DNA from 2 places in the Candidatus Thiodiazotropha sp. AKIB8 genome. Region 1 is predicted to be linked to the other one. Evidence: predicted binding sites of a transcription regulator. Region 1 holds the regulator's gene; the other holds the start of a gene.
The links. The regulator sigma-54, encoded in region 1, starts transcription at its own class of promoters, with help from an activator protein. The targets are predictions, from matches to a motif close to TGGCANGNTNCNTGCTT.
Positions count from the first base shown of each region.

Region 2: AC4IFB_RS02460 (TOBE domain-containing protein) is a predicted target of sigma-54. The motif match lies at 1,872-1,888, and genes of this name have one in related genera.

Region 1 is NZ_JBSYOO010000016.1:12,654-33,521, forward strand. Features, by position in the region: gene AC4IFB_RS02970 (VanZ family protein) at 1-103, shown strand, start outside; gene AC4IFB_RS02975 (glycogen/starch/alpha-glucan phosphorylase) at 248-2,722, shown strand; gene AC4IFB_RS02980 (cytochrome C) at 2,964-4,721, shown strand; gene ptsP (phosphoenolpyruvate--protein phosphotransferase) at 5,378-7,111, opposite strand; gene AC4IFB_RS02990 (HPr family phosphocarrier protein) at 7,108-7,377, opposite strand; gene AC4IFB_RS02995 (PTS sugar transporter subunit IIA) at 7,386-7,784, opposite strand; gene rapZ (RNase adapter RapZ) at 7,781-8,647, opposite strand; gene hprK (HPr(Ser) kinase/phosphatase) at 8,832-9,767, opposite strand; gene ptsN (PTS IIA-like nitrogen regulatory protein PtsN) at 9,767-10,237, opposite strand; gene hpf (ribosome hibernation-promoting factor, HPF/YfiA family) at 10,258-10,593, opposite strand; gene AC4IFB_RS03020 (RNA polymerase factor sigma-54) at 10,764-12,248, opposite strand; gene lptB (LPS export ABC transporter ATP-binding protein) at 12,456-13,181, opposite strand; gene lptA (lipopolysaccharide transport periplasmic protein LptA) at 13,178-13,696, opposite strand; gene lptC (LPS export ABC transporter periplasmic protein LptC) at 13,683-14,246, opposite strand; gene kdsC (3-deoxy-manno-octulosonate-8-phosphatase KdsC) at 14,290-14,811, opposite strand; gene AC4IFB_RS03045 (KpsF/GutQ family sugar-phosphate isomerase) at 14,992-15,957, opposite strand; gene AC4IFB_RS03050 (calcium/sodium antiporter) at 16,133-17,101, opposite strand; gene rplM (50S ribosomal protein L13) at 17,524-17,952, shown strand; gene rpsI (30S ribosomal protein S9) at 17,971-18,360, shown strand; tRNA gene AC4IFB_RS03065 (tRNA-Gln) at 18,408-18,481, shown strand; RNA gene AC4IFB_RS03070 (RtT sRNA) at 18,526-18,654, shown strand; gene AC4IFB_RS03075 (hypothetical protein) at 18,674-20,695, opposite strand.
Region 2 is NZ_JBSYOO010000014.1:22,792-26,321, forward strand. Features, by position in the region: gene modB (molybdate ABC transporter permease subunit) at 1-121, opposite strand, end outside; gene modA (molybdate ABC transporter substrate-binding protein) at 190-948, opposite strand; gene AC4IFB_RS02460 (TOBE domain-containing protein) at 978-1,781, opposite strand; gene thiL (thiamine-phosphate kinase) at 2,091-3,128, shown strand; gene AC4IFB_RS02470 (phosphatidylglycerophosphatase A family protein) at 3,172-3,530, shown strand, end outside.

The sequences.
Region 1 (20,868 bases):
CTTTTCTCTCTTTGACCTGTCAGCAGACGCCTTTGGGCTAATTCTCTACACTCTACTTCTTCCTTGGTTTATGCGATATAAGTTGCTTAAATCACTCAGATAACAAACGGCTTAAATAAAATACTCGCTCAATCTTTCACCCTTAACCACAGCAATCCAAAAAACCAATATAATTCTTGTAGGGATTGGTATATTCATTGAGAGATCTCGAAATCAGTCAATAAATCCACACAACAAGCAGGCAGTTATGAGCAGCGACGTTAAACATAGTGCTTTTAAATATGACTACCTGGGCTCTGATCCTAAGGCAATTCAGAGGTCAGTCTCCAACCATTTGGTCTACACCATCGGCAAGGATCCATTCACAGCAACAGATCACGATTGGATGATGGCATTCAGTCATGTGGTTCGGGATCGCTTGATCGAACGCTGGATGGAGACACAACGTAACTACTACAAACACGATGCCAAGCGTGTCTACTATCTCTCGATGGAGTTCTTGATCGGTCGCAGCCTGATCAACAGCCTGTTGAATATGGATATTTACGATGCGTGCGGCCAGGCGCTGCACAAACTGGGCATCGAACTTGAACAGCTGCGAAACCTGGAACACGACGCAGCCCTTGGTAACGGAGGCCTGGGAAGACTTGCTGCCTGTTTTCTCGATTCCATGGCGAGCCTGAATATTCCCGGTTATGGTTATGGCATCCGTTTTGAATATGGCATGTTCCGCCAGAAAATTGAGAATGGCAGCCAGGTAGAGCTGCCGGAAAACTGGCTGGTGCATGATAACCCGTGGGAGTTTCCACGTCCGGAAGTCTCCTACCGGATTCGCTTCGGCGGACGGGTCATGGAGTACCAGGATAGCAGTGGCCGTAAGCATTTCGACTGGATCGATGGCGACATTGTCATCGCACAGGCTTACGACACCCCGATTCCCGGTTTTCAGAATGATACGGTAAACAATCTGCGCCTGTGGAGCGCCAAGGCCCACGAAGCCTTCGACCTCAATCAGTTCAACCAGGGGGAGTATACAGAGGCGGTAGTCGGCAAGACCTTCTCAGAAAACATATCCAAAGTACTCTATCCCAACGACAGCTCCACCATGAATAAGCTGCTTAGATTAAAGCAGCAGTACTTTTTCGTCAGCGCCTCACTGAAAGACATCCTGCGACGCTTCTTCACAGACCATGAAGATCTGAAGGAGTTACCATCCAAAGTCGCCATCCAGCTCAATGACACCCATCCAGCCATTGCCATACCGGAAATGATGCGACTGCTGATGGACAAGCATCAACTGGAGTGGCAACCGGCCTGGGAGATCACCACCAGGGTCTTCTCATACACCAACCATACCCTGCTGCCGGAGGCCCTGGAGACCTGGCCGGTGAAGATCCTTGAAGAACTCCTTCCCCGCCACTTGCAACTGATTCTCGAAATCAATCGACGCTTCCTGCTGGTGCTGGGACACCTCCATCCTGGAGACATGGATATCCTGCGCCGCCTCTCAATCATCGATGAAGGTGGGGAGCGACGTATCCGCATGGCTCATCTGGCGATCATCGGCAGCCACAAGGTGAATGGTGTCTCTGCCATGCACAGTGAGCTATTGAGAGAGTCGACTTTCAAGGAGTTCAACCAATTCTATCCAGGCAAAATCATTAATATCACCAACGGCATCACCCCTCGTCGCTGGTTATACCTCTCTAATAGAAAACTCTCATCTTTGATTAGTGATGCTATCGGCCCCGAGTGGATAAAGGATCTCAGCCAGGTAAAAAAGCTTGAGGCATTCGCCCAGGACAGCAGCTTCCAGGACAAATTCCTTGATATCAAAAAGGCCAACAAGGATCACATGGCCAACCTGATTGAGTACTACCTGCATAAACAGGTCGATCCCACTACCCTGTTCGATGTCCAGGTAAAGCGAATTCATGAATACAAACGCCAATTGCTGAATCTGTTTCGCGCAATCGAACTCTACAACCGAATGGTCGATAATCCAGGTATCGATTGTGTTCCCCGCACCATTCTTTTTGGTGGTAAGGCAGCCCCTGGCTACAGTATGGCGAAAATGATCATACGCCTGATCAATGATGTTGCAGATGTAATCGACAACGATCCCGCTGTCAGCGACCGCCTTAAGATCATCTTCATCCCCAACTACGATGTCACTACCGCCACCGACATCATTCCCGCCGCTGAACTGTCACAGCAGATCTCTACCGCAGGTATGGAGGCATCGGGAACCGGCAACATGAAGCTGGCGCTGAATGGTGCCTTGACCATGGGCACTATGGATGGTGCGAATGTGGAGATGCTTGAGCAAGTGGGAGATGAAAATATCTTTATATTCGGACTCACCACTGATGATATCGCCCGGCTCAATCATCAAGGCTATCATCCACAGAGATACTATGAGTCCGATCCCAGACTAAAACGCATCATCGATATGATCGCGAACGGTTTCTTCTCACCTGAAGAACCCTCCCGCTATCGCATGATCACCGATAACCTGCTGCGCAGTGACCATTTCAAAGTCCTGGCCGATTTTGATACCTATATGTCCATCAGTGATAAAGCAGATGGCATCTATCGGGAACCCTCATCCTGGGTCCAAATGGCAATACTCAATACCGCGCGCATGGGTTATTTCTCAAGTGATCGCACCATCAGTGAATATGCCAGTAAGATATGGCAGGTGGAGCAAGTGTCGGGTTAATCAGAAATGCATACGAAAGTTGTTATCATATTTTAAGCATCTTAGGGCCCCCCACTTTGAGCTACTCGGTAGGGTGGGGCCCTGCCCCACCAATCTGTTGAAGAGGAATAAGAGACTCAAAGACGCAAAGAAACTTGAGAATCAATAAAAAGCACCCAGCAAGACAATTATTCTAAATATGGGATATAATTCCCATACAAACCAACACTGGATCATCTGCCTCTACAAAGGGAGTGATGGCATGAATGGAAAGCATAGCTGGATAACCCTGTTAACACTAAGTCTCTCACTCTTTGCCTGTGGTGGAGGCGGTGGAGACGACGACAGTGATGACGATGATGATGACAACAGCGGTCCAGGCGTAACTGAAGTCAGCGGCAGCCATCGCGTTCTGGCCTTTAATGACCTGGGTATGCACTGTGCGGATCTCGACTATTCGACATTCGTCATCCTGCCCCCCTTCAATGTCATACACAGCCAGGTGATTGAACGGGGTAATCCTCCGAAACTGCTTGATGACAATAGCGTCGAAGTCAGCTATCTCGCTACATCTGATCCGAGCGGCTCGATCAACACTACCAGCCAGAACCTGGCCGGCAGTGTCAATAAAACCAACTTTTGGAGCATTAACCCAAATTCGGGTAATAGCTATGTCTTCGATCTGTTCGGAGATAACCCAGTGCCGGACGAGGGCTTGGTATTTGGCCAAAACATGCCTGGCATTCTCAACCCATACAGCGCCAATGATCCCCAGCTGTTCAACGAATTCAACAGATCCAAAGGCTGGTTCTCTGCTGAGGGTATTCCAATTCTGCCGGTCGACGACAACGGACAACCCAACGCCTATCCTTTGATGAGAGTCACTGCCCAGCAAGTGGGTAGCGAAACCGCCCTTGCCACGCTTGATGTCGTCTTACCCGTCGCCTCAGAGGCAGATTGCCAGAACTGTCATGCAGCAGGTGAGATTGCGGCACCCATCTCCAGCGAAATCCCCTACCTGATCCCGGACGACATCAATGATTCCAATGCCGTATTGCAGGCCGCAAAAGAGAACATACTGCTACTGCATGATGCGGAACACGCTACCAACCTGGTAGCAAGCAAACCCGTACTTTGTGCCGCATGCCACTACTCTGCTGCCTTGGATTTAAGTGGTTCTGGACCTGCCGGCAGCCAACTCGGAAATGACACCATGTCAGAAGTCATGCACAGGCATCATGGTCAGCTGACTGATGAAACGAGCGGAGAACCGATCTTCCCCAGCAATGGCGACCTGGAAGAGACCTGCTACCAGTGCCACCCAGGAAAAGTTACCCAATGCCTTCGTGGCGCTATGGGTGGTGCAGGTATCGAATGTGCCGATTGTCATGGGAGTATGCTTGCCGTAGGCCAGGAGACAAGAACACCTTGGCTTGACGAGCCTCGCTGCGAATCCTGCCATACCGGTGATGCAACCAGTCATCTTGGTACCAGCCTGAGACTGAGCCAGGCCTGGGAAGACAACATCGACACAGCAACACCCCGAATCGCGACCAACAAACGCTTCGCAGAAAACGATTTGACGCTCTATCGCAACAGTCTCGGTCATGGCGGTGTTGCCTGCGAAGGCTGTCATGGCTCAACCCATGCCATCTGGCCGAATGCCAATGAGGCTTCCAATGACAACCTGGCATCGATACAACTCCAGGGACATGTCGGCACAATCAGTGATTGCAGCACTTGCCATACCAGCCTGCCTCTGACCACGTCCGGCCCCCATGGCATGCATAACGTCAATAGCCGAGGCTGGAACCTTGATCATGAAGACTTTTACAAAGATAACCCCAGCAGTTGCCAAAGTTGCCATGGCGTTAACCTGCAAGGTACCGTGTTATCCCAAGCTGCTGATGACAGAAACTACCTGCGGGACGATGATGGAGAGAGAACCATCTTCGTGGCGAAAGGTACGCAAGTGAGTTGCACCTTATGCCATGAATACCCCGAGGAAGATGATGACTGATAGGCATCGTAGAGTCTGTCGAGCTCTGATTCAGATACTCCTGCAGAAGACAATTTATAATCCAAACAGCTGCTCATCATCACTCTCACCCAACCGCACAAAGGTGATACCTATACCGTAGATACCCTGTTCCATTGCAACTCTAAAATGGATTTTGTCGATAACCTTGGTTTATAAGGTGGCGAGTTTCGGTATTTCATAAAATCTTGAGCTATCGAACTGTGCCCGGATGTTCAACATGCCATGGATACCCAGGTAGCCTGGATGGAGCACAGCGGAATCCGGGATGGTTGGTGCGCTGTTCCCCAGGATTCCGTTGCACTTCATCCAGGCTACGGACTTATTATGTTTGTACCGTAGGGTGGGGCCATGCCCCACCAAATAGGTTAGAAGTAGACAAATAGTGGATGATCACTCTGGATCTTGAATGAACTTCTCTGCAACTTATCACTATTTCCCACCATATATGGTGGGGCATGGCCCCACCCTACGGAAGGTAAGGGAGAGATGGTATCTGACTCTCTCATTGTGATAGGTAGTAGGGTTGGCTATATCTTGCGATTAGTTGCTGGTAATAGATAAACAATTATCAACGCTTGAAAACTAATTAGATGAGTTTCATGTGCAGCTAAATATCATCTTATGAGCGCTTTTTATTATACAAACAGCTTATCGAACAGCTGCTCATCATCACTCTCACCCAGCTGCTCAAAAAAGAGATCAGTTCTCTGCTTGAGATCTGTCAGGTTACTCTGGCGGATCAACTCTCTGCTCTCAAGCAGGGCACTGGGCTGCATGCTGAGTTCGCGTAACCCCATCCCGATCAATAACCTTACATAACGCGGATCACCTGCCATCTCGCCACACATACTGACTGGTATATCTGCCTGACGAGCTGCATCAATGGTATTTTGAATCAGTGACAGCACAGCCGGGTGCAGCGGATCGAAAAGAAAATTGACCTCTTCATCCATTCTGTCCACCGCAAGGGTGTATTGAATCAGATCGTTAGTACCTATCGAGAGAAAGTCGAGTAATTGGGCAAAACGATCCGCTATAATCGCAGCAGCCGGAACCTCTATCATACCGCCGACAGGAATCTCAGAATCGAAAGGGATTCCCTCTTCAGTCAGCTCATGCTTGGTTTTGTCGATGATATCCAAAACCTGCTTTAACTCTTTAATCCCAGAGAGCATCGGTATCATCAGTCGAACCGGCCCCTCTGCAGATGCGCGGAGAATAGCTCTCAGCTGTGGCACAAACAGTTCAGGCTCCTTCAGGCAGAGCCTGATCGCCCGCAGCCCCAGTGCTGGGTTGATGGATGGCATGCAACTCGATTCGGCGATTGCGCCCGTGGTCTTGTCCACCCCCAGGTCGAGTGTACGTATCGTGAGCGGAATACCGCCCAATCCTCTTACAGCAGCGATATAGACATCCAACTGCTCAGCTTCAGTCGGGGGTTCGCTACGATTCATATAGAGAAATTCAGTGCGGAACAGACCCACCCCATCTGCTCGGTTTTCCATCGTTATGCCGATGTCTTCTGGAAGCTCAATATTGGCATAGAGAAATATCTGATCGCCGTCTGTAGTCAGAGCAGGCAGGTCTACCTGCTGGCGAAGCTCTACCTCTCTTCTTCGGCGGGTCTCTATTCGCTGCCGGTAGTAATCCAGGATTCGTTCGGTAGGATCAGCCAGCACAACACCCTGTGCGCCATCAACAACCAGCGGCTCTCCCTGTCGAAACAGAACGGTTGCCTGGTGAATACCCACTACAGCAGGAATACCCAGACTGCGTGCCAGGATTGCGGTGTGGGAGAGCGGCCCACCATACTCGGTGATAAATGCGGCAACCCCCTGATTTTTCATCATGATAGTTTCAGCAGGGGTCAGATCCCGTGCCACGATGACCCGCCCTTTGAGATCACCCCTCTGTTCAGGTTCTCCACCGGCCAAAACAAATTGCACGTGCCCCACAACATGATTCACATCATCTTTGCGGGTACGCAGATAGGGGTCGTCCATCTCATCGAAGACCCTAACCAGCTCATCTCGCCGTACCTGCAATGCCCACTCAGCGGTGTATAACTTCTCCTGGATCAGGCTTATAGTTGCCTGACTGATGGCATTGTCCTCCAGCATCAACAGATGAGTATCAATAAACTCGCTGATATCCTGGGCAGTATCCTCAGGGATCAGGTTGCGTACTGAACGTAAATGACTGGTGGTGGTCAGCAAGGCCGTTTCAAAACGCTCTACCTCGGCATTAATCCGATCCCTGGTAATCTCTCGATGAGTGATCTCCGGTACGCCTTGCTGTAAAAGGTAGGCATCACCAATTGCGACCTCGCGGGTCGTCTTGATACCGATGCCCTGACAGGAGAGCGTCATTGTTCCTCCCCAAACTTATTGTTGATGAGAACTATTAATGCCTCCATCGCCTGCTGTTCATCGTTGCCATCGATTTCGAGCTTCAATACAGAGCCTTTATTTGCTGCAAGCATCATCACACCCATAATGCTTTTACCATTAACCCGTTGACCATTTCGGTTCAAAAATACGTTACTGTCGTAACCATTGGCGCAGCTGACTAGCTTTGCTGCAGCACGGGCATGCAATCCAAGTTTGTTTACTATTTCTATCTCTTTTTCAAGCATGATTAATACTATTTTAGTGGGCTTTTACAGCAATGAATCCCATCCCTGCCACCACTGACGGCTTTTTCCGTTAGTGATTTAAGGTCGAGATCCTGATAATTGAGCGTACGAATCAACATCGGCAGATTAAGCCCTGATACCACGTTCACTCGATCTGACTCAGCCAGACTATAAGCAATATTGCTGGGTGTGGAGCCATACATATCGGTAAACACCAACACGCCATCCCCTTCATCAAGACTATCCACTGCTTTACGGGCCTGAGTTTTAATTTGATCAGGATTGCAGTCAATCGACACAGTTAATGTTTCAACAGACAACAGCGCACCATTGAACATCTTATTTGCTGTCTCAAGCAGAGCATCACCAATTTGAGAATGGGTTATCAATAACAACCCAATGCTCATGACAACTCACGATGGCGAGACATGACTTGCAAACCTGCATCCTTAAAATGTCGATATAACTGTTCAACAACATACACAGAACGATGTTGCCCACCTGTACAACCGATAGCGATGGTTAAATAGCTGCGCCCATCTGCTTCGAAAGCGGGAATCCAACGGGATAGAAAGCTGATCAGGTCTGACACCATGAGGTTGGTCTCATTCTGAGCATTAAGATATTCAGCAACAGGCTGATCCAATCCGGTAAAGGTACGTAATTCAGTCTGCCAATAGGGGTTGGGTAAACACCGCACATCGAACAAATAGTCCACATCTCGAGGCAGCCCGTGCTTGAATCCGAAGGACTCAAACAGAATTGAAACCTGCCCATTCTCACCATCGATTCTATTACGAACCAAGTCTCGTAACTCATGTACGTTACTGTGAGTGGTATCTATTCTGAGATTCGCCGCTTCACTCAACGGCTGCAGAAGTTCTCGCTCATGTTGAATCGCCTCACTGAGGGAGCGTTGCTGGTTGCTCAAGGGATGTTTACGCCGGGTCTCGCTAAAACGCTTGATCAACGTATCCAGCTGGGCATCGAGAAACAACATATTGCAATTAATACCACGCTGACGAATGTTCTCCACCACTGCCGGCAGACTTGAGATCTGACTTGGTTGGCTGCGTGCATCAATACCTACTGCAGTTTTATTGAAGATCTCCTCAGGTTCACCGTTCAAATAATCGGATACTGAAACCAAAAGCGAGACCGGAAGATTATCAATGCAGTAGTACCCCATATCCTCCAGGGTATGCAGAGCAATGGTCTTTCCTGAGCCGGAGAGCCCTGTAACAATCTGAAGTTTTATCTCATTTGCCATTCTGTTCAGACTCTTGAAACTAGTGTTTTACCCGAATCCAGCTCGGTAACATCGCCAGATCGTAGGAGGTAATTACCTTTTTTGTAAACAAGTTAACAGGAATATCGACAAAGCAGATAGGGATACCTTGCCCAGCTGAGTTTACCCTCAGCATATTCATCCTGCACACATCAATGAGAGTAGGCTAAGCCTGATCTATATAGTTTTTCTGACGTTCGATAAAATCCTCGGTCGCGTTGTACCCATCCATCTTCAGCAGATGTTGTCGTACAGCCGTCTCCACCAGGATTGCCAGATTTCTACCTGCTGCAACAGGCAGGCTCGTCTGCGGCACCTCAACTCCCAGCAATGTTCGATGGGAATGACAACCTTCCAGGCGATCCATGTCATCTAATTTTTTATCATCAAAGTGCAGCAAATCGATTATTAAGTGTAGCTGCTTCTCTGGCTTTATAGCACTGTTACCAAAGATCGCACGCACATTAATCAGCCCCAATCCACGAACTTCGAGGAAGTCCTGCAGTACCTTGGGACAGCGACCGCTCAAGGTCTTACCGCCGGTTTTATAAAACTCTGTTGCATCATCAGCCACAAGACGATGCCCCCGCGAAATCAGAGCCAGGGCCAGCTCACTTTTTCCGATTGCCGGATCTCCACTAAGCAGTACACCCTTACCTAAAACTTCCATGTAGACCCCATGTAACAACAGCGTCTCACCCACTGGAAGACTGAATTTCTCCAGCAGTCGATGGATTACATAGTTGTCACCTTTCGGGGTGAACATGAGTGCAGTTCTGTTCTTTTCTGCCAATTCAAAGCAGCTCTGTTGAGGCTTTAGACCATCAGTAAATATCAGCGCCAGAGGAGAGGTGGTAAAAAGCGCCCTCAGAGATTCCCGGTATTTTTCTTCACCGCTGCTCTGTAGATGTTTCTGCTCAGGAGGACCAATCACTTGAATTTGATTGGGTCGAATCAGATTCAGTGGTCCCACAGGTTGTTGACCGTGGGGCGACTCACTGTCCAACTCTATTGTTTTTTCATCACCATCACCATTCCAGCTCAGTGAAAGTTCGCTGGCAAATTCGTCGAAAAGATCGCGAATGGTGTAGTTGGTGGGCATTAAACTGACGTTATCGCCGCTTCTCGCTGCCGGATTAACTGAAACAGTTGCTGCGTTGTTTCCGCTTCACGCAGTGCCGAGCAGAATGGAGGGTCATCAAACATCCTGGCCAATTTTGCCAGTAGTTGCAGATGGGCTTCAGTTGCCTCCTCAGGAACCAGCATGGCAAAGGCAAGATCCACCGGTTGGCTGTCGATCGCATCAAAATCGACCCCTGAAGGCAGCTGAATAAATGCTGCGGTGGATTGTGTTATCTGTGACATTCGCGCATGGGGTAGCGCTATTCCTTTGCCCAGTCCGGTGCTGCCTAAACGTTCACGCTCAAGCAATGCATCAAACACAGTATCCTGTGTGAGACCAGGAGCAGAATTGGCCAATCTTTGGCCAAGCTGCTCCAGGACACGTTTTTTACTGGCTGCCTCCACACTGCAGCCGATCCGTTCCTCAAGCAGAAATCCGTCGGGAAACATGGAGACCTCGCCAGTTTTATCTATTCTGAACTACTGCTACTTACAGCGTACTTCGCGCCACTACCGGCACGGTGACTCTGCATCTTTTCTTTATGCTTTATGACTTGCCTATCCAGCTTATCGGTAAGCCCATCAATGGCCGCATACATATCTTCCTGTACTGCATCAGCGAATACGCTGGCACCGTTCACTTGCATGGTGGCCTCTGCCTTTTGCCTCAGCTTCTCTACGCTCAAGATGACATGTACATTGATTACATTATCAAAATGCCTCTCAAGACGTTCGAACTTATTATCTACATAGCTTTTCAAGGCATCGGTAACTTCCACATGATGACCGGTAACGCTTATCTGCATAATTTTCTCCTGTCTTAGATGAGTTGGCTCATCACTCTAACTGAGGCGGTGAAGTAACGCCGGGGCATTTTTACAGCAACTCATTCATGAATCCACTTTTATCTGAAACCGCTCCGGTTCAGTAAGCATATCAAGCATGATATGATAGCCACTCCGATAATTCACTTCACCTACATCAGTCGCTTACGCTCGTTCGATGGTGGGATACTCATCGACTCGCGGTATTTTGCCACCGTTCGGCGGGCCACTTTTATACCCTGTTCCGACAATATGGCGGCGATTTTGTTATCGCTGAGAGGTTTGTTTGTATTCTCTGCAGCAATCAATTTTTTTATCAGCGCACGTATAGCAGTGGAGGAGCACTCACCCCCTGCACTTGTGTTCACATGGCTGGAGAAGAAATATTTAAACTCCAGCGTACCCCTGGGGGTATGCATATACTTCTGGGTTGTCACCCTGGATATGGTCGACTCGTGCATCTCCAGAGCCTCAGCGATATCCCGTAAAACCAGTGGCTTCATAGCCTCTTCGCCATGTTCAAAAAAGCCCCGCTGATATTCAACAATCTTACTCGCCACACGCAGAATAGTCTCATTTCGACTCATCAGGCTTTTGATGAACCAACGCGCTTCCTGCAGGTGGTTTTTCAGGAAAGTATTGTCATCACTCTGATCCGCACGCTTGATCAGACTGGCATAGTCGTTGTTTACCCTTAGTTTAGGCGTAACCTCACCATTTAGCTCCACAACCCAGCGATTATTGCGCTTGCTGACGAATACATCAGGAATCACATACTGAGGCTCGCTTTTGGCGATCGCTGTGCCAGGGTGAGGATTGAGCGTCCTGATCAACTGCATGATAGCCATCAGGTCGTCCTGATCAACCTTCATTCGTCGCATGATCTGATTCTGATCCTGCGCAGAGAGCAAGTTGAAATGGTCGCGACAGAGTCTGATCGCCAAATCCAAATAGGGTGTTTTTTCAGGAAGTTGCCGAAGTTGAATTAGAAGGCAGTCCTGAGCACCCTGAGCACCAACCCCCGGAGGGTCGAAAGCCTGGATACGATGAAGTACTGCCTCTACATCCTCCAGAGTCATCTCCTCATCATTCAGGGAAACCAGGATCTCCTGGAGATCACCTTTGAAATATCCATCCTCATCAATACTGTCGATGAGGTTAGTGGCAATCAGAACATCCTGCTCAGTGAATGGGGTCAGTGTCATCTGCCAGACCAGGTGGTCATGCAAAGTGATCGCGCCACTGCGCTGAACCAGATAGTCATTGTCTGCAGATTCACTACCACTGCTCGATGGGGGAAGATAACTGTCGTATACGTCAGCCCATTCACTATCAACGGGCAGGTCTTCTGTGATCTGGCTACTGTCGGTCTGAATTTCCCGCTCGTTGTTGATATCGTTGGAGCTCAAAGACTCTTTATTGTCTGAACTCTGATCAGAGCTCTCTTGACTAGCTTCTTCTTTTTGAGTCTGCTGACTAAACTCCTCTTCACCCTCCAGCATGGGGTTTGTTTCAAGAACCTCCTGCACCTCCTGACTCAGGTCGAGCGCAGACAATTGCAACAGGCGTATTGCCTGCTGCAACTGAGGTGTCATTGTTAAATGTTGTCCGAGCCGGAGCTGTAGAGCCTGCTTCATAGCAGAGATATCTTTAAACCTGGTATGTTATTTGTATGTCTTTATATTCATTCTAGCTAATAAATGCCGTTCACGGAATAATTCTTGGTATTTGTTTCGTTTGAATATAATTCTGCCTCATACTTTAACCTTCATTTTGTCAGCTGACGAGTAGTCATCATCTCTACTCTTAAATCACATAATCCATGAAAAAACATAAACATAGCCTTACATAGTAAAATTTTCGCCCAGATAAACACTACGTACCTCCTGGTTATCGAGGATCTCCTCGGTGGTTCCTTCCGCCAATACCTTACCAGTATTAATGATGTAGGCTCTATCACAAATATCAAGAGTCTCTCTAACATTATGGTCGGTAATCAACACCCCAATCTTTAATTCTCTAAGATGTTGAATGATTCTTTTAATATCGATAACCGCAATTGGGTCGACACCTGCAAATGGCTCATCCAATAAAATGAATGCGGGCTCCATTGAAAGCGCACGGGCAATCTCCAGGCGGCGTCGCTCTCCACCTGAGAGGCTCATAGCCATACTCTCTCTCAAATGTTCGATACCGAACTCTTCCAAAAGCCGGTCACAATGCGCTCTTCTTGCTTGCGCGTCCAGATCCTTTCGATTTTCAAGTATCGCCAATATATTCTGCGCAGTATTGAGCCGCCTGAAAACAGAGGGCTCCTGGGCCAGATAACCAATACCCATGCTGGCGCGCTTATGCATTGCAAGATCAGTAAGCTCCTCTCCATCCAGGTAGATTCTACCCTGATCAGCCTGAACAAGGCCCACGATCATGTAGAAACTGGTGGTCTTTCCGGCACCATTTGGCCCTAACAGCCCAACAACCTCACCGCTATTCAGATTGAGCGAAACACCATCGACCACTTTACGCTTATGGTACTGCTTCTCAAGTGCATCAGCCCGCAACTGGCTCACGGTGCATCGCTCTTGGTCTGGGGTTCAATTACGACTTGAACCCGCTCTTTACCCTGAGCACTGCTACCCGCCTTCACCTGGGCACTGGTTCGATTGTAAACAATCCGGTCATTTCGAAAACTGTTACCGCCCTGCTCAAGCAGAGCATTGTCAATCAATACCATTTCATCACGATCAACATGAATTTCCATCCTTCGCGCCTGACCATGCACCTCTACCCCATCGACTTCCGGCAGCTGACTGAATCTAGTCGGTTCACCTTCACTGATGATCCGCTCCGTCTTTCCCTGCCGACGATGAACCCAGAGGCGCTCAGCCCACAACTTCATACTACCCTGGGTAATCGTCACATTCCCCTCATAGAGGCTGATACCTGTCGACTCATCAATGGCTAGACTGTCCGCCTCAAGCTGCATTGGCTGATCCCGATCACTCTCCAAGGCCATAATCGGCATTGCGCCAAAACAGACAAGGCCATATACCAGGATTGACAGAATGCCCTTACTCGAACTCATAGTAGCCTCGTACCTGATGTAATAACTTCAAGCGAGATGGCTCAGTCAGCCATGCCTGCATGCCGACTGCTGATATTCGCTGCTGACCACTCTGAATTTCGACCGCCTCAGCCGTTGATGCATATGAGTCTTTTGATTTAAAAGTCAGATCTTCGGTCTCAATCAGATAAGGTGCGAAATCACCCTTTCCTTCACGCTCGATGATCACTCTGCCCGGAAGATAGAGTGTCTCTTGCTGATGGTCTGCCACACCCTGTTCTGCCTGCATCCTCCATGGCGGCGTATCGGCTCGGAAACGCCATACCACTGGCTTTAACAGCTCGGTAATACCACGCTTCTCATAATGTAACATTTTAGGGGTTTGTAATGTTTGCAGAAGCTCCCCATCCTCATTGTACTGTTTTACGCGTAGGTCCACGGCATAGGAATCAGGGATATCCCTAGCTACCTGTCGTTTCTGCATCTCAGGGCGCGTCAGTTCATTCACCCACCAGGCTAAACTCAGCACCAGGGCGAGCATCAAGGAGAGACCAAGCAGGCGTCTGTTCAAGCTAGACTTCCCACATATCCATAATCAACTGCGAACTCATGCTTCAAAGATAGTGATCCAAACTGGCTTGCAAGGTTCCTTGCGCTTCCATGATCATCTCACAAACATCCCTGCCAGCCCCATGTCCACCGCCATGAGGCGTTTGCCAGTGGGCGTGTTGAACCACAAAGGGGTGCGCATCCTGAACGGCGATGGCAAGCCCGACTCGACGCATGATAGGAAGATCCACAACATCATCCCCGACGTAAGCGACCTGCTCATCAGTAAGCCCCAGTTTATCTCTCAACTCTTCATACGCTGGAAGCTTCTCGAGTTTGCCCTGATAGACATGCTCAATACCCAGGTTTTCCATGCGCAACCTCACCACTTCAGAGGTCCGGCCAGTGATAATGCCAATCACCACACCGGTGAATTGCAACATTTTCATCCCATGTCCATCTCTGGAATTAAAGGACTTGTACTCTTGACCATCATCACCGAAAAAAAGAGCGCCATCCGTCAATACCCCATCAACATCAAATATCAAGAGTTTGACTGCTTTTGCTTTATTATAAATATCCTGCATTTTGCCCCCCTGTCTAGTATTTCATATCGTTTGACAATGTTACCGTGACGCTAAATGGCTAGCCGCAAGGCATGACACCCCCTTTCCAAGGCGCGTAACAACACGGGTCGCCGGGTAGCGTCTTGTCCGAGAGGAGGCCTGCTCAGGCCTCTAAAACTGTCGACCAATTGAAACACGACACTACATAACACCAGCTCTAAGTAGGTCGTGCATGTTGAATGCGCCAATCAGACGCTGCTCCTCATCCACCACCAGCAGGCCGTTTATTTTATTTTCATCCATCAACTGTAACGCCTCAGCCGCCAACATTTCTGGCGGAACCCGTTTGCAATCCCTTGTCATCACCTCTTCAACACTGATTTTGTGTATATCGATCGGCTGGTTGAGCGTACGCCTTAGATCGCCATCCGTATAGACACCGGCAAGACGCCCCTCGTGATCAACAACCGCTGTCATGCCCAGCCCCTTCACAGACATCACCTCCAACGCCTGGTGAAGCGTAGCCTCAAGCATCACCGATGGCAGGGCCTCTCCACTATGCATGATATCTCGAACATGCAGCAACAGACGTCTACCCAGCGACCCACCAGGATGGGACAAAGCAAAATCCTTGGCAGTAAAACCTCGCGCTTGCAGCAGAGCCACCGCCAAAGCATCGCCCATCACCAGTGCGGCAGTAGTACTGGAGGTCGGCGCCAGCCCCAGGGGACAGGCCTCTTTATCAACACTGACATCGATATGAACCTCAGACTCTCTTGCCAAGGTCGAATGAGGCTTTCCTGTCATCGCGATCAACGGCACACCCAATCGCTTCAGCAGGGGAAGTATTACCAGTAACTCTCCTGTCTCCCCGGAATTTGATAACGCCAAAACCACATCATCGGCTGTGATCATGCCCAAATCCCCATGACTGGCTTCACCAGGATGGACAAAAAATGCCGGGCTACCCGTACTGGCAAGGGTTGCTGCCAGTTTGTTACCGATATGACCAGATTTTCCCATACCGATCACGACAATACGGCCACGACAATTAAGCAGATAGTGGCAAGCCTGGGCAAACCCTCCATCCAACCTTGGAATCAACGCTGAGACCGCCGCAGCCTCGGTTTCAATTACCGCCTGGCCCAACTCGATCATTTGGGTCATTTCTTGCTGTGAGGGTGGTGTGGGTTTCTTCATCCGAACAGTATGTCTTGTTTAGTGAGCCATCACAAAATGCCGGCCTGTCTGGGGACAAACCCGCCATGAGAGGAGATAACCTGTTTAAATATCATGATTTTTCTTGTAATTACGATCCACTTCCAGCAAATCCACGTTATGCTCAATGAGTAACTAAAGAGTAAAACAGCCAGGCCTGGTAACCGACGAAACAGAGCAACAACCCCAAACCTTCAATACGATTAATACGGCCCTGTTTACCAAATCCATAGCCCATTAAAAACAGGAACAACGTCAAGGCGAACATTACCGGAAGATCCCGGTTCAGCAAATCCGGCGAAAAAGCACCCGGCGCGACCAAACCAGGAATACTCAATACAGCCAGCATATTATATAGGTTTGAACCAATGACATTGCCGATAGCAATATCGTCCTCTCCCTTCAGTGCGCTGGTAATGCTTGCCGCCAGTTCGGGCAGACTGGTGCCGATGGCAACAATAGTCAATCCAATCACCACATCGCTGACGCCGAGCGCCACAGCTATATTGGTCGCACCCCACACCAATATCCGGGAACTGATCAGTAGAAATACCAAACCACCGATCAGAAGAAACAACGCCTTTTTTGTTGGTACATCGTGCGGAATCTCTGCATCGTACTCCCCGGCTATGGGGTCTGCTTCTCCTGTTTTTGCAGTGTAGATCATCCAGCCGAACACAGAGATCAGCAACAGGATCAGGATCGATCCATCCACCTGACTTAAATTGCCATCCCACATCAACACTATGCAAATCACCGTAACAGCAAGCAGAATTGGATATTCGCGCTTAAGTACACTGGAGTGAACAGAGAGAGGGATAACGAGTGCAGTAACACCAAGAATCAGACCGATATTGGCAATATTGGAACCAACCGCATTACCGATCGCCAAACCCGGATTGCCGTTTACCGACGCCATAAGGGAAACCAGAACCTCAGGCGCAGAGGTACCAAACCCTACAACCGTCAGGCCGATCAGCATGGGGGAGACGCCAAGATTGTCCGCCAATGCGGCGGCACCGCTGATAAAGCGATCCGCACTCCATACTAAAACCACCAGACCAATAAGTATCGAGAAACTATGCAGCAACATTAAAATTATATTTTTTAGCGAGTTAAATAAACACTGTCACCTGATCTATATCTACTTGAAGATCACCAGGACAGTCGCAGCTTTGTAGCGCTGACACCATATTATTAGGTGATGCGCTAAGAGAATAGTCAAAGGGTTGAGATGATAGCAGAAAGCCAGAGGAAAACACTTGACAATCATATCGGAATATTAGATGATTCTTACATACTGATACTCAGATGTACCAGTTTTCCTCCTTTGGTGGTATATATTCAAGCGCAACATCTCCTGTTGCGCTTTTTTTTTGCTTGGCGACTCGATTTCCAGGATTATCCGCCCAACTACCCTCTGGGAGTGAAATAGTCCTTGTGCCATCCCAGGGGTTCATGTATTATCCGCCGTCTTTTTCGAGGCACAATAGTTCTCCATTGGAGCGACATCGGATGACTACATTAAGCGCAAAACCGGCTGAAGTTCGCCGCAATTGGTACCTTGTGGATGCAACAGACAAGACCCTTGGTCGTCTGTCCACTGAAATTGCACGACGTCTGCGTGGCAAGCACAAACCGGAATATACTCCGCATGTAGATACCGGCGACTATATCGTCGTTGTCAATGCAGAGAAAGTCCGTGTTACCGGTAATAAAATGACAGACAAGATGTACCACCACCACACTGGTTACATCGGTAATATGAAATCCATCAGCTTGGACAAATTGCTTCAGAAGGCACCAGAACGTGCAATCGAGCATGCAGTCAAGGGCATGATGCCGAAAAACCCGTTAGGACGCTCTATGTTTAAAAAGCTGCGTGTCTTTGCTGGTTCCGAGCATACCCACCAGGCTCAGCAACCTCAGCCCCTGGACATCTAAAGGCAAGAGTTTAAGACCATGGCAGATACCCATATCACTACCGGACGCCGTAAAAGTTCCACTGCTCGAGTCTTCATGACTACTGGCAACGGAAACATTACCGTCAACAACCGCCCTCTCGACGAGTACTTCGGTCGCGAAACTGCCCGCATGGTAGTTCGCCAACCGCTGGAAACTACAGGGACTGTCGACAAAGTTGACATCAAAGTCACTGTCAGAGGTGGTGGCACCACTGGTCAGGCTGGCGCCATCCGTCACGGTATCTCCCGTGCACTGGACGCCTATGACGAGTCACTGCACAGCACACTGCGTAGATCAGGATTCCTGACCCGTGACGCCCGTGCTGTTGAGCGTAAGAAAGTCGGACTTCACAAAGCCCGTAAGCGCCCTCAATTCTCCAAGCGCTAAGTCTGGCTTGCGTTGCAGGCGGAGACGCCTGGCACCAAGTCTGCAACTGGGGATTCGTCTAATGGCAGGACAACGGACTCTGACTCCGTATGTGGAGGTTCGAATCCTCCATCCCCAGCCAACAACTATTTAAGCCCACCCTGTGTGGGCTTTTTTATTTTCTCTACAAAGCTGCCCGGATGGAGGATTTGAACCGATAAGAGGTTCGATGGAAGAGCGAAGCGATGACGAGCAGCTTCAGCTGACCCCGCAGGGGCGAGGCCGTTAGGCCGAGTAATCCTCCATCCCCAGCCAACAACTATTTAAGCTCACCTCAATAGATGTAGAGAGCCCCTGAGTATGGGCTGGAGGTGTCCTCCATATCATCGCTTTTGCCTGAATTTTCGTCGGGTGCACCGACAACCAATGTCCTCCCATCATGAGAGATACTCAGGCTTGCGCCAAATCTATCGTTTACCATCCGGCAAAACAGGAAACATACCGGCTCTTCCCATCCTGGAGAGGTATCCGGTGCCTTCACATAGGCCTTTTGAATCCATGAAGAGAGGGGGTTTTCCCGGGTAAACTGATATACAGCCCCAGGTTGAGATAGTGCACTGTCATCAGCCTGATCCCCATTCACCCCACGAGCAACAGAGCCCTCATATTGGGCACCAACTGCTACAGACATCCCGTCCCCTGATATCGCAACCTGGTGACCAAAATAGTCATCACTTCCAGTATTGGAAGCCTTAAAATATTCTGACTCAATCCACTGGGAGTTAATACGCTCAAACAGGTAGGCCGCACCTGAATATTCAGCACTATTATCAGATCCATCACTTCCGATCCCGGTTGAGGATGAATCCTCCCCCCAAGCGCCCACAACCATCAGATTGCCATCATCACTAATTGACAGACTGTGACCAAAACGATCCCCGGCTTCACTATTTGAGGATTTGATGTAGGCCTGCTGGGTCCAGCTCTCTCCATCCAATACGAACAGATAGACAGCACCTGACTGAGCTGCACTATTGTCAGACTCACCATCAACACCCATTGACGATGAAGCTTCATAGTGAGCCCCTACAGCCAGGGTTACCCCATCACCGGAAAGTTGTACGGCGCTGCCAAAATAGTCACCTTCCTCGCCGTTTGATGATTCGAGAATAGCCCGCTGTTGCCAGACATCTTCCCCTCCCTCGAATACATAGACCTTTTCAGCTGCCCCCACACTGAGTCGATTGCCACTTGCAGAAAGGGATAGTGCCTGACCAAAAACTTCGCTGGCTGAGCTATCTGATGCCTTGAGATAGGCCAGTTGACCCCAGATGTCAGCATTGCGGGTAAACAGATAGACAGCCCCAGCACTTTGGGCACTGTTATCCTGCTGATCGCCATCCACGCCTGTTGCTGCAGAACTCTCACCAGGGGCACCAACCGCAAGTGTGTTGCCATCGTAAGAGAGTGATACTGCTCTCCCGAAGTCGTCATCCCTATCAGTGTTTGATGCCTTGATATAGGCCTGACGCTGCCATCCACCATCAATGCGAGCAAACAGATAGACTGCGCCAGCACTCATTTTATAGTCTGGAGTGAAGCTCCACTCGCCATCGATACCTGTAGCCGGTGAGATATCACCTGGCGCACCAACCGCCAGTGTCAACCCATCCCCTGAAACTGCAACAGAAGTTCCAAAATAGTCTTCCCAACTGGTTTCATAGCCTTTCAGATATCCAATCGTGTCGAGCATCAATGAGCTGATAGTGATAGATTCAGAATCGACACATTGACCAGCCTCGTTGCAGGCCTGTATCAAATAGGAAGTATTGAGCCAATCTTCCAAGTGCACCGAAATCTCTTCGTCAACCTGGGTTGATGTGAGATCCGAGCCTTGCTGGTTAAAGCCTGAAATCCCGTCCGGGTTCTTCAGCAGCCGATAGTGGTTGGCACCCACATCATCCCAGAAGAATCGAAGTAGTTTGGTATTTTCCGCTGAAACAGTGAGGCTGAGCGCCTGAACAGTGCAGTTGATTTGAACATTCGTTATTTCGGCTCCCGAGAGGGTACCAGTGCCGTTATTGACGGTGCAGGTTTGCCCAGATGGTTGGCTGGCGATGGTTACCTCATAGGCCGCACCGTCATCCAGCTCAATGGCAAATGAAAAACGGCCGTCACCAGCGACAGGAAGGGTATCCCCCCCGTTGATTTGAAGCACGAGGCCATCAGCTGTCAGACCAGTGACCTCACCACCAACTCGATAGGAGTTTTCACTACTGCCACCACAAGCGCTCAACAGCAATAGCAGATTCAATATAAATCCAGAACGAACCACTATCCCTGAAAACACTTCCATTAAATCTTCCTTTTCACTCTATCGAGTCATCCTATAACAAAGCGCTTAGGGGTGAACTATATTTTGTTACCGTTTAATTAACATCTCAAATGCTGCCCCTACCTCACAATTGTGAACATTACCCTTAAACAGAATTTAATTCCTAATACATTGACCCAGATCAACGTATTCCG
Region 2 (3,530 bases), on a different contig from region 1:
TGTACCAGGCATGGGTTTTTGCCAGCCACCAGGCGATAGGTGTGCCAATGATCAGCAACAATAGTGTTGTGGTGCCAGCTAACTTAAGGGTCAGCCAGACCGGTTGCCAGTCGAATGCCATAGTCTGCTCCAGTAGTTATACCTCGGAAGATAGAGGTGGGATCAAAACCCACCACCTGGTGATGGATTTCACTCTACTCCGTAGCCAAACTCTTTGATCACTTTGCGTGCCTCATCGCTTTTAAGAAACGCAAGTAAGTCGGTGGCGGCTGGGTTGGATTCTCCTTTTTTCAACAAAACCGCTGCCTGATCTATCGCTCTATAGTAGTTTGATGGAATCTCCCATAATGTACCGCGTTTTCCCTTCCAGGCCTTGATCTGAGCTAAGGCGATGAAGCCGGCATCGGCATTGCCGGTTGCTGCAAACTGAAAGGTTTGAGAGATAGAGTCGCCTTTCACTAGCTTGGAGCGGTTATTTTCCAGAACACCAAGCTGCTGCATCACCTGCTCCGCAGCCTGACCATAGGGTGCGGTTTTTGGATTGGCCAGGGCCAGATGTTTGAACGTCCCGTGTTTCAGGAAAGTCTCGCCCTCCTTGAACAGATCTTGTTTGATACTCCAGAGCACCAATTTACCTTTCGCATAGACAAAGTGGCTGCCTGCAACCGCGAGCCCCGCTTTTTCCGCCATTATCGGTCTCTTGGTATCCGCTGCCAGGAAGAGTTCGAAAGGGGCGCCATGCTCAATCTGTGAATAGAGTTTACCTGTTGAGCCATAACTGACTTTGGTTGTGTGTCCAGACTGCTTTTCGAATAGTTTGACAATCATGCGGGTGGCATCGGTGAAATTGGCCGCAACTGCAATCTTCACCTCTTCAGCAACCACTTGGGTAGCAAATAGGGGTATACTAATTAAGGTAGCTTGCAGGAGAGATTTAAAAAGTTTCACGATAGATACTCCATATCATGGTTGTAAAATCAGTGGACACCGAGGATGACGTGTGAGGCTTTTACCAAAGCGCAAACCTCACTGCCTTGCTCAAGGTGCATCGCTTTGGCACTCTCTTCTGTGATTATGGCGGTAAGGGTTTTGTCGCCATCCAGTGATATCAGGGCTTCACTATTCACAGGGCCATGGCGTAGCTCACAAACACTACCGCAGAGACGATTTCTGGCACTGCTCGCAAAGCACGCATCTGCTGGCACCAGAATAATGAATGAGGCTTTGATCAATGCGTAGGCTTCACTCCCCAGGCTGAGGCCGAGCTGTTCCACAGATTCGCGGGTAACCATAGCAATCAAGCGATCTTTCTCATTGATCGACAGAGTGACTTCACTATTAATGGGGCCTGCACTGATGGCCTCTACTCTCCCTTGAAACTGGTTTCTTGCGCTGGTACGCATGGTAAGTTTCCTGATGTTTTGCTGTAATTTCCCGAAGTCATCCAGTTTTTGGCTGAGCCCATCAGTAAAGTGCTGATACTCAGCAAGCAATACTTTGAATCCATTAATCAGCTGGTGACCCTCATCGGTTAATCGGGTACCACCACCGTGACTGCCACCTGGTTGTTTAGCGACGAGTGGGCTATCCCAGAGATTGTTCATCTCATTCAGGGCGTCCCAGGCTGATCGATAACTGATCTTCAACACTTTAGCTGCTGCAGAGATCGACCCCTGATTGTCGATAGTCTCCAGAAGTTCGATGCGTTTGGCAGTAATAGTGCCTCCGAGATCACTGCTGAGGCGTAAATCTCCAGCTATGTAGGTATGTCGTCTGCTCATCTATGCCAGCTTATTGGGATTCCTGAGAAAGCGTTATTCCGATATGCAGAATCATTGCATAACGTTAGTCAGTAACAATATCAACTTGTAGTGCAGTTCGTGTGCCAAAAAAATAATTATATAAAATACAACGTGTTAAGTTATTTTGATGGATTTGATTAATGTGGCTTTTTCGACAATTGTCGGTTTTACCTCAGTCGAAATGAATTCTGCCGAGCTATTCAGCTCACGGGATATCTTGTGCACGTTGGGCACTACAGTTCGTCTTGTTCAAATTTATTCGTATTTAGCTTGTAGCGCAGTATCAAGATGGCCAAGGTCAACATGGAAAGTTACACTGCAAATTATAGAAGACAACTGCCGACTGACTTGATGAAGATTGTTCGAGAAACCACTGAATTCGCACTGATAAATCGCTATTTCAAGAAACTCACCAATTCGAGGGAGGATGTGGTGCTTGGAATTGGTGATGATGCAGCCCTGCTGGAAGTACCCGATGATATGTCCCTGGCGGTGAGCATGGATACCCTGGTATCAGGAATACACTTTTTTGAGCAGGTCGCTCCTGAGTCCCTTGGGCATAAAGCACTGGCAGTTAATCTCAGTGATCTGGCGGCCATGGGAGCCGATCCGGCCTGGGTGACACTCTCTTTGACCTTGCCTGAGGTGGATGAGACTTGGGTGTACGAGTTTTGTCGGGGATTTGCCGGATTGGCCAACCAATATGGTGTACAACTGATTGGTGGGGATACCACCAGAGGGCCGCTTAGTATTTCGGTGCAAGTGCATGGGTTTGTACCTCAACACCTCGCCATGAGGAGAGGCGGCGCAAGGGTGGGGGATGATATCTACGTGACTGGAACCTTGGGAGATGCCGCATTTGCATTGAAACAGCTTAAGCAATCGAAATCGCCTTCAGCATTGGCACCACTGGAGCGATTGGAGCGACCACAACCCAGAGTTGAAGCTGGACTTGCATTGCGTCACTTAGCCCATAGCGCCATTGACCTTTCAGATGGCCTTTTGGCGGATCTTGGGCATATTCTCTCATTGAGTGGTGTTGGCGCTACTTTGCAGCTGGAGACAATACCCCTCTCAGCGGAAGTGGCTTCAGCAATGGGTTTGCATCGGGATTGGTCTTTAATCGTAGCGGGAGGAGATGACTACGAACTCTGTGTTACCCTGCCTGCATCCGATAGGGAAGAGGTGGCCGAGATCGCCAGTGGATTAGGCCTGTTCATAACCCGTATAGGACAGATAGAAAAACAACAGGGATTACGTTGTCGGGACAGTAATGGTGATCACTGGTCACCTGCTCACCTGGGTTTTGACCACTTCTCGTCATAATTCCAGATTCCGCAAATCCATGTTCAACTAAGATTCTGGGATAATGGAAGCTGATCAAGATACATCTCGACCGGATATGAAAAATCCGATACATGTTCTGGCATTTGGTTTTGGCACGGGTATGCTGCCAAAAGCCCCTGGAACCTATGGCACCCTTGTAGGAATACCGGCCTATCTATTGATACAGCCTCTGCCTCTGATCTACTACATTGCTCTTGTGAGCTTGGCGTTTGTCCTGGGTATCTGGTTATGCGAAGTGACCTCCCGGGATCTGGGGGTTCATGACCATGGCGGGATCGTCTGGGACGAGATTGTCGGCTATCTGGTTACAATGACTTTTGCACCTGAGGGGTGGCTCTGGATATTGGTGGGTTTTCTGCTATTTCGCTTTTTCGATATTGT